DNA from 4 places in the Rhizobium sp. 21-4511-3d genome. Region 4 is predicted to be linked to each of the others. Evidence: predicted binding sites of a transcription regulator. Region 4 holds the regulator's gene; each other region holds the start of a gene.
What was found. The regulator HrcA, encoded in region 4, represses chaperone genes, less so after heat shock. The targets are predictions, from matches to a motif close to GTTAGCACTCNCNNNNNGNGAGTGCTAAC.
Positions count from the first base shown of each region.

Region 1: the regulator HrcA is predicted to act here: its motif matches at 1,298-1,326, upstream of groES (co-chaperone GroES).
Region 2: the regulator HrcA is predicted to act here: its motif matches at 1,392-1,420, upstream of ACQZ5H_RS25690 (DUF6290 family protein).
Region 3: the regulator HrcA is predicted to act here: its motif matches at 1,370-1,398, upstream of groES (co-chaperone GroES).

Region 1 covers NZ_JBNWCF010000011.1:39,332-41,532, forward strand. The annotation lists gene chrA (chromate efflux transporter) at 1-1,152, opposite strand, end outside; gene groES (co-chaperone GroES) at 1,384-1,680, shown strand; gene groL (chaperonin GroEL) at 1,737-2,201, shown strand, end outside.
Region 2 covers NZ_JBNWCF010000014.1:6,570-8,770, reverse strand. The annotation lists gene ACQZ5H_RS25695 (relaxase/mobilization nuclease domain-containing protein) at 1-825, opposite strand, end outside; gene ACQZ5H_RS25690 (DUF6290 family protein) at 829-1,233, opposite strand; gene ACQZ5H_RS25685 (ParA family protein) at 1,778-2,201, shown strand, end outside.
Region 3 covers NZ_JBNWCF010000010.1:229,030-231,230, reverse strand. The annotation lists gene groL (chaperonin GroEL) at 1-851, opposite strand, end outside; gene groES (co-chaperone GroES) at 911-1,225, opposite strand; gene ACQZ5H_RS22305 (usg protein) at 1,499-1,771, shown strand; partial or broken gene ACQZ5H_RS22300 (hypothetical protein) at 1,908-2,092, shown strand.
Region 4 covers NZ_JBNWCF010000007.1:216,176-218,376, reverse strand. The annotation lists gene rph (ribonuclease PH) at 1-71, opposite strand, end outside; gene hrcA (heat-inducible transcriptional repressor HrcA) at 252-1,343, shown strand; gene grpE (nucleotide exchange factor GrpE) at 1,442-2,074, shown strand; gene ACQZ5H_RS17320 (nucleoside hydrolase) at 2,126-2,201, opposite strand, start outside.

The sequences.
Region 1 (2,201 bases), on a different contig from region 4:
GCCGAACCAGAGCGCCAGGTTGAGGATGACGCCGACAACGGCGGCGGTAATCGCCGAGAGCGCTGCCGACAAGATCTTGTTCTGGCGGAGCTTCTCGACGAAGGGCGCCCCGGCGAAGATCCAGACGAAGCTCGGCACGAAGGTAGCCCATGCCGCGAGGCTGGCGCCGATCACGCCGCCGAACAGCGGGTCGATGCCGAGCGCATTGCGGAACCCGGCCATGAAGCCGACGAAACAGAGGACGAGGACCAGCGGCCCGGGCGTCGTCTCGGCCAGCGCCAGCCCGTCCAGCATCTCGCCGGGACGCAGCCAGGCATAATGCTCGACCGCTATCTGCGCGACATAGGAGAGCACGGCATAGGCGCCGCCGAAGGTGACGACGGCCATCTTCGAGAAGAAGACGAAGACGGCGGCAAAGACGTTGGTCTCGCCGCTCAGCGCCTCGGCGATGAGATCGGACGGCGCGTGCAATCCCCGAACGATTAGCAGCGGGAACTGCCAGACGAGAACCCAGAAGGCGAGAATGAGGAACGGCCTGGCGATATGGCGGCTGGTCAATCCCGACAGCATGCCCGAGGACGCCGGAGCCTTGACGGGTGCCACACCCTCCGCCTTTCGCCTGCGCCGCTCGACGACGAAGCCGGCGATGCCGGCTGCGAGGACCACGAGCGGGAATGGCAGATTGAGCAGGAAGAGCGCCACGAAAGAGGCAGCCGCAACATAATAATGAAAGCGCGATTTCAGCGCCCGGCCGGCGACCCGCATCAGCGCCTCGATGACGATGGCGAGCACGGCGGCCTTCAGGCCGAAGAACAGCGCCAGCAGCCATTCGGCATTCTGGAAATAGGCATAGAGACCGGAAAGCACGAGGATGACGAGAAAGCCCGGCATGATGAAGAGCAGGCCGGCAGCGATGCCGCCGCGAACGCCATGCATCAGCCAGCCGATATAGGTGGCGAGCTGCTGAGCCTCCGGGCCGGGCAGAAGCATGCAGTAATTCAGGGCGTGCAGGAAACGGTCTTCGGAGATCCAGCGCTTTTCCTCGACCACCGTCTTGTGCATCAGGGCGATCTGACCGGCGGGGCCGCCGAAGCTCAGACAGCCGATGCGGGCCCAGACGGCGAAGGCTTCGGAAAAAGCAGGCCGCGGCATGGGTTCGGCAACCACGTCAGACAAATCCCCTACCCTCTAGCCATTAGGGCCCTCTCGCTAATTCGGGCCCTCTCCACAATTCCGGCGCAAAAATCCGCGAAGGCTTTCCTTGACTCTTTCTGGAGCCATCCCTAAATGCACGGCGTCTAGCACTCCTCATTGGAGAGTGCTAACACTCATCCATGTGGGCCACCCCGGTCCGCGAATGTCATTTGATCGAGGGATTAGACAATGGCAAGCACCAATTTCCGCCCCCTTCACGACCGCGTCGTTGTTCGCCGCGTTGAGTCCGAAGAAAAGACCAAGGGTGGCATCATCATCCCGGACACCGCTAAGGAAAAGCCGCAGGAAGGCGAAATCGTCGCTGTCGGTTCCGGCGCTCGTGACGAGTCCGGCAAGGTCGTCGCTCTCGACGTCAAGGCTGGCGACCGCGTTCTGTTCGGCAAGTGGTCGGGCACCGAAGTCAAGATCAACGGCGAAGACCTTCTCATCATGAAGGAAGCCGACATCATGGGCATCATCGGCTGATCAGCCGGTCATCCCGTTCCGCTTATCGCTGACACCCCTTTTCAGGAGTTATCAAAATGGCAGCTAAAGAAGTAAAGTTCGGCCGCTCTGCGCGCGAAAAGATGCTGCGCGGCGTCGACATCCTCGCTGACGCAGTGCAGGTCACCCTCGGTCCGAAGGGCCGTAACGTCGTTATCGACAAGTCCTTCGGCGCTCCGCGCATCACCAAGGACGGCGTATCGGTCGCCAAGGAAATCGAACTTGAAGACAAGTTCGAAAACATGGGCGCCCAGATGGTCCGCGAAGTTGCTTCGAAGACCAACGACATCGCCGGCGACGGCACGACGACGGCAACGGTTCTCGCCCGCGCTATCGTTCGCGAAGGCGCCAAGGCTGTTGCAGCCGGCATGAACCCGATGGACCTGAAGCGCGGTATCGACCTCGCTGTTGCCGAAGTCGTCAAGGATCTCCAGGCCAAGGCCAAGAAGATCAACACTTCGGAAGAAGTTGCCCAGGTCGGCACGATCTCCGCAAACGGCGAA
Region 2 (2,201 bases), on a different contig from region 4:
GTCTCGGACGTCGTTCCGCTGCGCGATCAGGTCTCGCAACTTGGCAGCGCCGTATTCCACGCCGTTGCCATAGCCTGTGAACGAGAAAGCCGCAGGGGCCTCTTTCGCAACGGCGCTCGTGTTGAAACGCTCCTGAACCATGGCGGCCGCCTTCACGTCCGCCGTCAGCCGCTCGCCCTGCCCGCTGCGCAACACAACATAGCCCTCGACCTTCAGCGATCCATCGTTTTGGGTTTCGACAGTGTAAGCGTAGCGTCGATCACCAAAGCCGCTGCTGAGAATGTCCCGCACCTTCTCATGCGGGTTCGAGCCGCCGGAAACGCTCACCTCGACGCTAAACGCGCCGATATCGCGGCTCTCGGTCCTGTTTTGGAAAAGGTGATCCCAATCGCCACGCAGACGCGCCAGCTCCTCACGGCCACGCAACGTCTCGCCGTTCTCGTTCTCAACCTTCAGCTCCCCCCCTCTGGAAACATAGTTGAGCATCGAGCCGACGCGGGCGCCGCCACCGTAGGAGGCCAGTTTGACCACGGCGGGCTGGCTCCCTTTGGCAACGCTCGCAAGACGAACGTCCATTGATCGCATAGCACCCGAACCGGCGGCCATCGTCCTCGAAGGCGATGACACGTTGAATGCCGAAGTCCTCACCCCTCCCCTAGATCCCGACCCGCCTTTAGACATCCCAACCTGGTGCTGCAGATTCTTCAGTCTCTTCTCAAGCTCTTCCTCGACAGCGCTCCCACGGCCGCCGAGCGTCATTTCGTGCAATAGCGCCGCGCGCCTTTGCTCCCATTCGCTTGTGAAAGTGCCGAAAAAGAACTCCACGGCCTACACCTCGCCTCGGCGCTCATGCCCGGCACGGCGCGAAAGTGTCCGCAGCTCACTCATTACGGCCGCCTGAATCCGCTGGACGTTGCCAAGGTTGATGTCCAGCTCTGAGGGATGGACACCCTTTCCTGCATTCAGGGAGCGGGCGACCTGATTCAAATTGATGCCGATCATCCGCATGTCTTCGAGCAATGCGGCCATGATCAACCTGTCTTCCGCAGTCAGAATAGGTCGAACGCCAGCACCCTCGAGGAGCAGGGAACGGAAAAGAGCAGACACACTCATACCGGCCGACTTGGCCGCTTCTTCGATAGCCGAATGCTCTGCATCGCTGACGCGGACGTTGATGAGACGCCCCTTGCGTTGCTTGGCTGTCGGCACTTCGATCGTGTCTTTACTCGTCAATCAATTAAGCCTTCCCGGAGCCTTGCGACCGTCATCGTGGGCTTGTCCCACGATCGTGATGCAAAATGTAAAACATTTTTGCGTATCCTGCCACTCTAAACCTAAGGCACTATCTTATAATTTCAACCTAATTTCACCTCTCGACTGGCTCCGCTTCGCTTCGCACTCTTTCCGTTGGAACGCTCACCAGGGTTCACCGCCAAAACCGCTCTCGAAGGCCTTTGTCTGTCCCTCGTACTCAGGTGAAAGGGACGCTTCGCTCTTCACCCTTGCGCCTTCCGTGCGAGCGCCAAGTGAGGCCTCACGCGGCTCCGGGGTTCACCACTCGACCCAGACACTTGTAAAAACCACACGACCAACTCGTGTGGTTTGATAGATGTCCTAAAACGTGCGTTCACACGCATGTTTTGATCTTAACCTGCGTGTGTTCACATGTTAGGTTTGCTTCGATGTGAAGATCTTAACGACGATACTGATGTGCCGATTGAACCCACGTCGGATCGCTAGGGGGCGGGGGAACCTTTAGTCTTGAGAGGATCGTGCAATGGCAATCTGCATATCGCTGGTAAGCGGCAAGGGTGGAGCGGGCAAGACAACCGCCGTAATCCTAGTCGCTGGAGAATATGCGCTTCATGGTAAGCAAGTGCTCTTGGTCGATGCCGATGGCCGACAAAACCTGAATGAGTGGTGGTCCCGTTCCGAGGCGAAAGACAACAGGCCAGACGGCATTGAGCTTCGCACGGCAGTAACCAACGCATCACTTCAGCATATTCTGGAGAACGAAACGCATGGGTTTGATGTCGTGCTGATCGACTCGCCCGGTCAAGACACCGTGCTGCGAGACACGATCATCGCCGGCTCGGACATCGTTATGACCCCGATCCAGCCAAACCAAGACGAGATTCTTGCTGCCGGCCAGGCAGCAATGGACGTGGCTGACACCTGCGATCGTACCGGGCGAAACATTC
Region 3 (2,201 bases), on a different contig from region 4:
CGATCGCCAAAGCCTGGCGCCTTGACGGCAGCAATTTTGAGCCCGCCACGCAGCTTGTTGACGACGAGTGTCGCAAGTGCCTCGCCTTCGACGTCTTCGGCAATGATCAGCAACGGTTTGCCGGACTGAACGACCGCTTCCAGGACTGGCAGGAGAGCCTGTAGATTCGAGAGCTTCTTCTCATGGATGAGGATATAGGGATCCTCCAGCTCGACGCGCATCTTGTCCTGATTGGTGACGAAATACGGGCTGAGGTAACCGCGATCGAACTGCATGCCTTCGACCACTTCGAGCTCGGTCTCGGCGGTCTTGGCCTCCTCGACGGTAATGACGCCCTCATTGCCGACTTTCTCCATCGCCTCGGCGAGGTACTGGCCGATCTCGGCGTCGCCGTTCGCAGAAATGGTGCCGACCTGAGCGATTTCGGAATTGCTGGTGATTTTGCGGGCGTTGACCTTCAGCTCCTTGACCACGGCGTCGACGGCAAGATCGATGCCGCGCTTGAGATCCATCGGGTTCAAACCCGACGCCACAGCCTTGGCGCCTTCCTTGACGATTGCCTGCGCAAGCACTGTTGCTGTGGTCGTGCCGTCGCCGGCCAGATCATTGGTCTTCGACGCCACCTCGCGCAACATCTGTGCGCCCATGTTCTCGAACTTGTCTTCGAGCTCGATTTCCTTGGCCACCGAAACGCCGTCCTTGGTAATGCGCGGGGCGCCGTAGGACTTGTCGATAACCACATTGCGACCTTTAGGGCCGAGCGTCACCTTGACGGCGTTGGCAAGAATATCGACCCCACGCAACATGCGCTCACGGGCATCGGTATTGAATTTGACTTCTTTCGCAGCCATGTCTTCACTCCTTCAATAGGCAGCTTTTTGACTGATATCGTTCGCCTGACAGCCAGCGGTCAGGCGGCTTTCTTCTGTTCGACCTCGGCCTCGATAACGCCAAGAACGTCGCTTTCCTTCATGATCAGCAGGTCTTCGCCGTTGATCTTGATCTCGGTACCCGACCATTTGCCAAACAGGATGCGATCACCCGCCTTGACGTCGAGCGCCTGAACCTCGCCCGCGTCATTGCGCGCGCCGCCGCCGACGGCAACAACCTCGCCCTCTTGGGGTTTTTCCTTGGCGGTATCGGGTATGATGATGCCGCCTTTGGTTTTTTCCTGGCTCTCGATGCGGCGCACGAGAATGCGATCATGAAGCGGTCGGAACGACATGTTTTCCTCCATTGAGCAAAAATAATGACGTTGAACCCGGACCGGACCGGATGACAGTCAGGGCGGGTGCGAACCTCAACCCGAGCGTTCGCGCGAAAAATTTATTTTCGAGATTTTTTGATTTCAAGTAGGTGGCGACAAAAAATTAGCACTCACCCCACGTGGCTGCTAACAAAATGAAATCTAACGATAAAATATGGATTATGGGTGAGGTGCGTTGATCGCGGCGCCGTTTTGCGCCACCATGATCACGCAGAAAAATGGAGCTTCGCTATGCAGTTTTCATCGGATCTGGACCGCCAGCTCAATGGTTACGGGCTAACCACCGCACACATCCTCTATCGTATCCCCGACTTTGTGTCCGTCCTGCAGACCTACGTCTGGCAAGACTATGATCAGGCTCCCGACTTTCCGGTGATGCGCAGGTTCCTTCATTTCTGGGAGGCATCGCTCGATGGAGCGCTGCATTCGGTCCGTTACAGCCATCAGAGGCTGGTCGGGCCAAACGAATGGCGGCGCGTTGATGGCGAGTTCAAGCTAAACTGACCCTGAAAGAGCTTTGCTGCTCATTCTAGCTCGTGTGCGACCCAACTGCAGGGCCCGCTAGCGATCGGTCGTTGCTTGGCTTTGGTCGTCCTGAAATCCTGTATGGAATGCGCGTCCCTGCTGGCAAACCTCGGTTCTTGTGGGCAGTTCAGAGACCATCGGCACCGCGGTGAATGCTCAGTGACGCCTCAAAGCCTGCCATCTTGACGCGCCCTGGCTTCCCTCGCACATCGAGCAGCGTGAAGAGCGGCTCGTACGCCAGGGCAACGATCAGGTCGATGTTTTGCCAATGCGGCGCAAGGCTCGCTCGACGCTACCATCCTTTAAAACAATCCGCACAAGGCCGCTTCAGTGCCGCAACGCTCTCTGACATTGGTCGTGACGGACACATCCGCGGCGCAGGGACGCACGCACAGAAACTATAAATTGC
Region 4 (2,201 bases):
GCGTGCTTGGAAAAGTTGCGCTCGAAGCTGACCTTGCGCATCTGGTCGGTTTTTCTGCCTGACGGCCGCATTCTCTGTCTCCTGCTGCATGAGGCCTCGTGGCCGCGGCGGCGGCAGGGCGTAGTCATGCGTGTTTCTGATGCTGCCCCGCTTCTACGATTGGCTGCGGCCATTTGCAAATTCCCTTTTGCCACGCCCGCGAGATTGACTATATTTTCCGGAGTTTCATCAGCGTGGGTGTTTTAGGATTCATGGCCTTCAGGTCGTCGCCGGTTTCGGATGCCATTGCTGCGCTGGATGAGCGTTCCAAGGAAATCTTCCGCAGGATCGTCGAGGGCTATCTCGAGAATGGCGAGCCGCTCGGCTCGCGCAACCTGTCGCGCATCCTGCCGATGTCGCTTTCCCCGGCTTCCGTCCGCAATGTCATGAGCGATCTCGAAGAGCTCGGCCTCATCTATTCGCCGCATGTCAGCGCCGGGCGCCTGCCGACCCAGGTGGGCCTGCGGTTTTTCGTCGACGCCTTCATGCAGGTCGGTGATCTCTCTGCCGAGGACCGCGCCAGCATCGATCGCCAGGTGCGCGCCGAAAGCCGCGACAACCCGGTGGAATCGATGATGAACGAGGCGAGCCGGATGCTGTCTGGCATTTCGCGCGGCGCAGGGCTTGTCATCACCGCCAAGAGCGATCCCATCCTCAAGCATGTCGAGTTCATCCGCCTCGAGCCGACCAAGGCTCTGGCGGTGCTGGTCGGCGAGCATGATCAGGTCGAAAACCGCATCATCGAGCTACCGGCTGGCGTGACCTCCTCGCAGCTGACGGAAGCTGCGAACTTCCTGAATGCCCATATGACTGGCCAGACTTTGCCGGAATTGCGCAAGCAACTCGACAAGCTGAAGATCGATGTTCGCCATGAACTCGATGCTCTCTCGCAGGACCTCGTCGAGCGCGGCATCGCCGTCTGGTCCGGCAGCCCTGACGAGGGCAAGCCGGCGCAGCTCATCATCCGCGGCCGGGCAAACCTGCTGGAAGGGCTCGCCGGTGCCGACGATCTCGATCGCTTGCGGATGCTTTTCGACGATCTCGAAAAGAAAGACAGCCTGATCGAGCTCCTGAACCTAGCCGAGAGCGGACCGGGCGTGCGCATCTTCATCGGCTCGGAAAACAAGCTCTTCTCGCTTTCCGGCTCCTCGCTGATCGTCGCTCCCTACCGCGATGATGACGACCGGATCGTTGGCGCGGTCGGTGTCATTGGCCCGACGCGGCTCAACTATTCGCGCATCGTGCCGATGGTCGATTACACCGCGCAGCTGATTTCCCGCCTTTCGCGCGGCGGCGCCCTCTGAAAAGCCCGATTTTCCGCTTCTTTGTCACGCAGACTTGATTTTTTGCGGTCAAAGCTCGATATCGGGCGCATCCCGAAACCCTTTACCCGGAGACCGTCATGACTGACGAAACGACGAAAAACGGACCTGAGGCTGCCGCGGCCGACGCTGCTGCGGACGCAGCCGCAAACGTCGAGAATGAAGCGGCCGCTGAGGCATCGTCCCAGCCGGATCCGATGGAACTCGTGAAGGCCGAAAATGCCGAGCTGCGCGACCGCTACCTGCGTCTCGCCGCGGAGATGGACAACCTGCGCCGCCGCACCGAGCGTGATGTGAAGGATGCCAAGTCCTACTCGGTCGCCTCCTTCGCGCGCGACATGCTGGCTGTATCCGACAACCTGCGCCGCGCGCTGGACTCGATCCCGGCCGAAGCAAAGGCTGCGGGCGAAGCCGGCCTGACGACGCTGATCGAAGGCGTCGAGATGACCGAGCGCTCCATGCTCTCGACGCTCGAGCGCCATGGCGTTCGCCAGCTCGATCCCGTCGGCCAGAAGTTCGACCCGAATTTCCATCAGGCGATGTTCGAAATTCCGAACACGGAAGTCCCGAACAACACCGTCGTCCAGGTGGTGCAGGCAGGCTTCACGATCGGCGAGCGCGTTCTGCGCCCGGCCATGGTCGGTGTCGCCAAGGGCGGTCCGAAGCCCGAAGCGGAAGCTGCCAATTCCTATCTGGATCAGAAGGACGCATAATGAAAAAGGGCCGCTGAGAAGCGGCCCTTTTCTTTTCCGGTCTGCCGTCGCTCAGATGCGGGCAAAGCGCTCGATCAGAAGATCGAAGAAACCGTCGGCATCGACGAAGCGCATCACCTGGGCATTG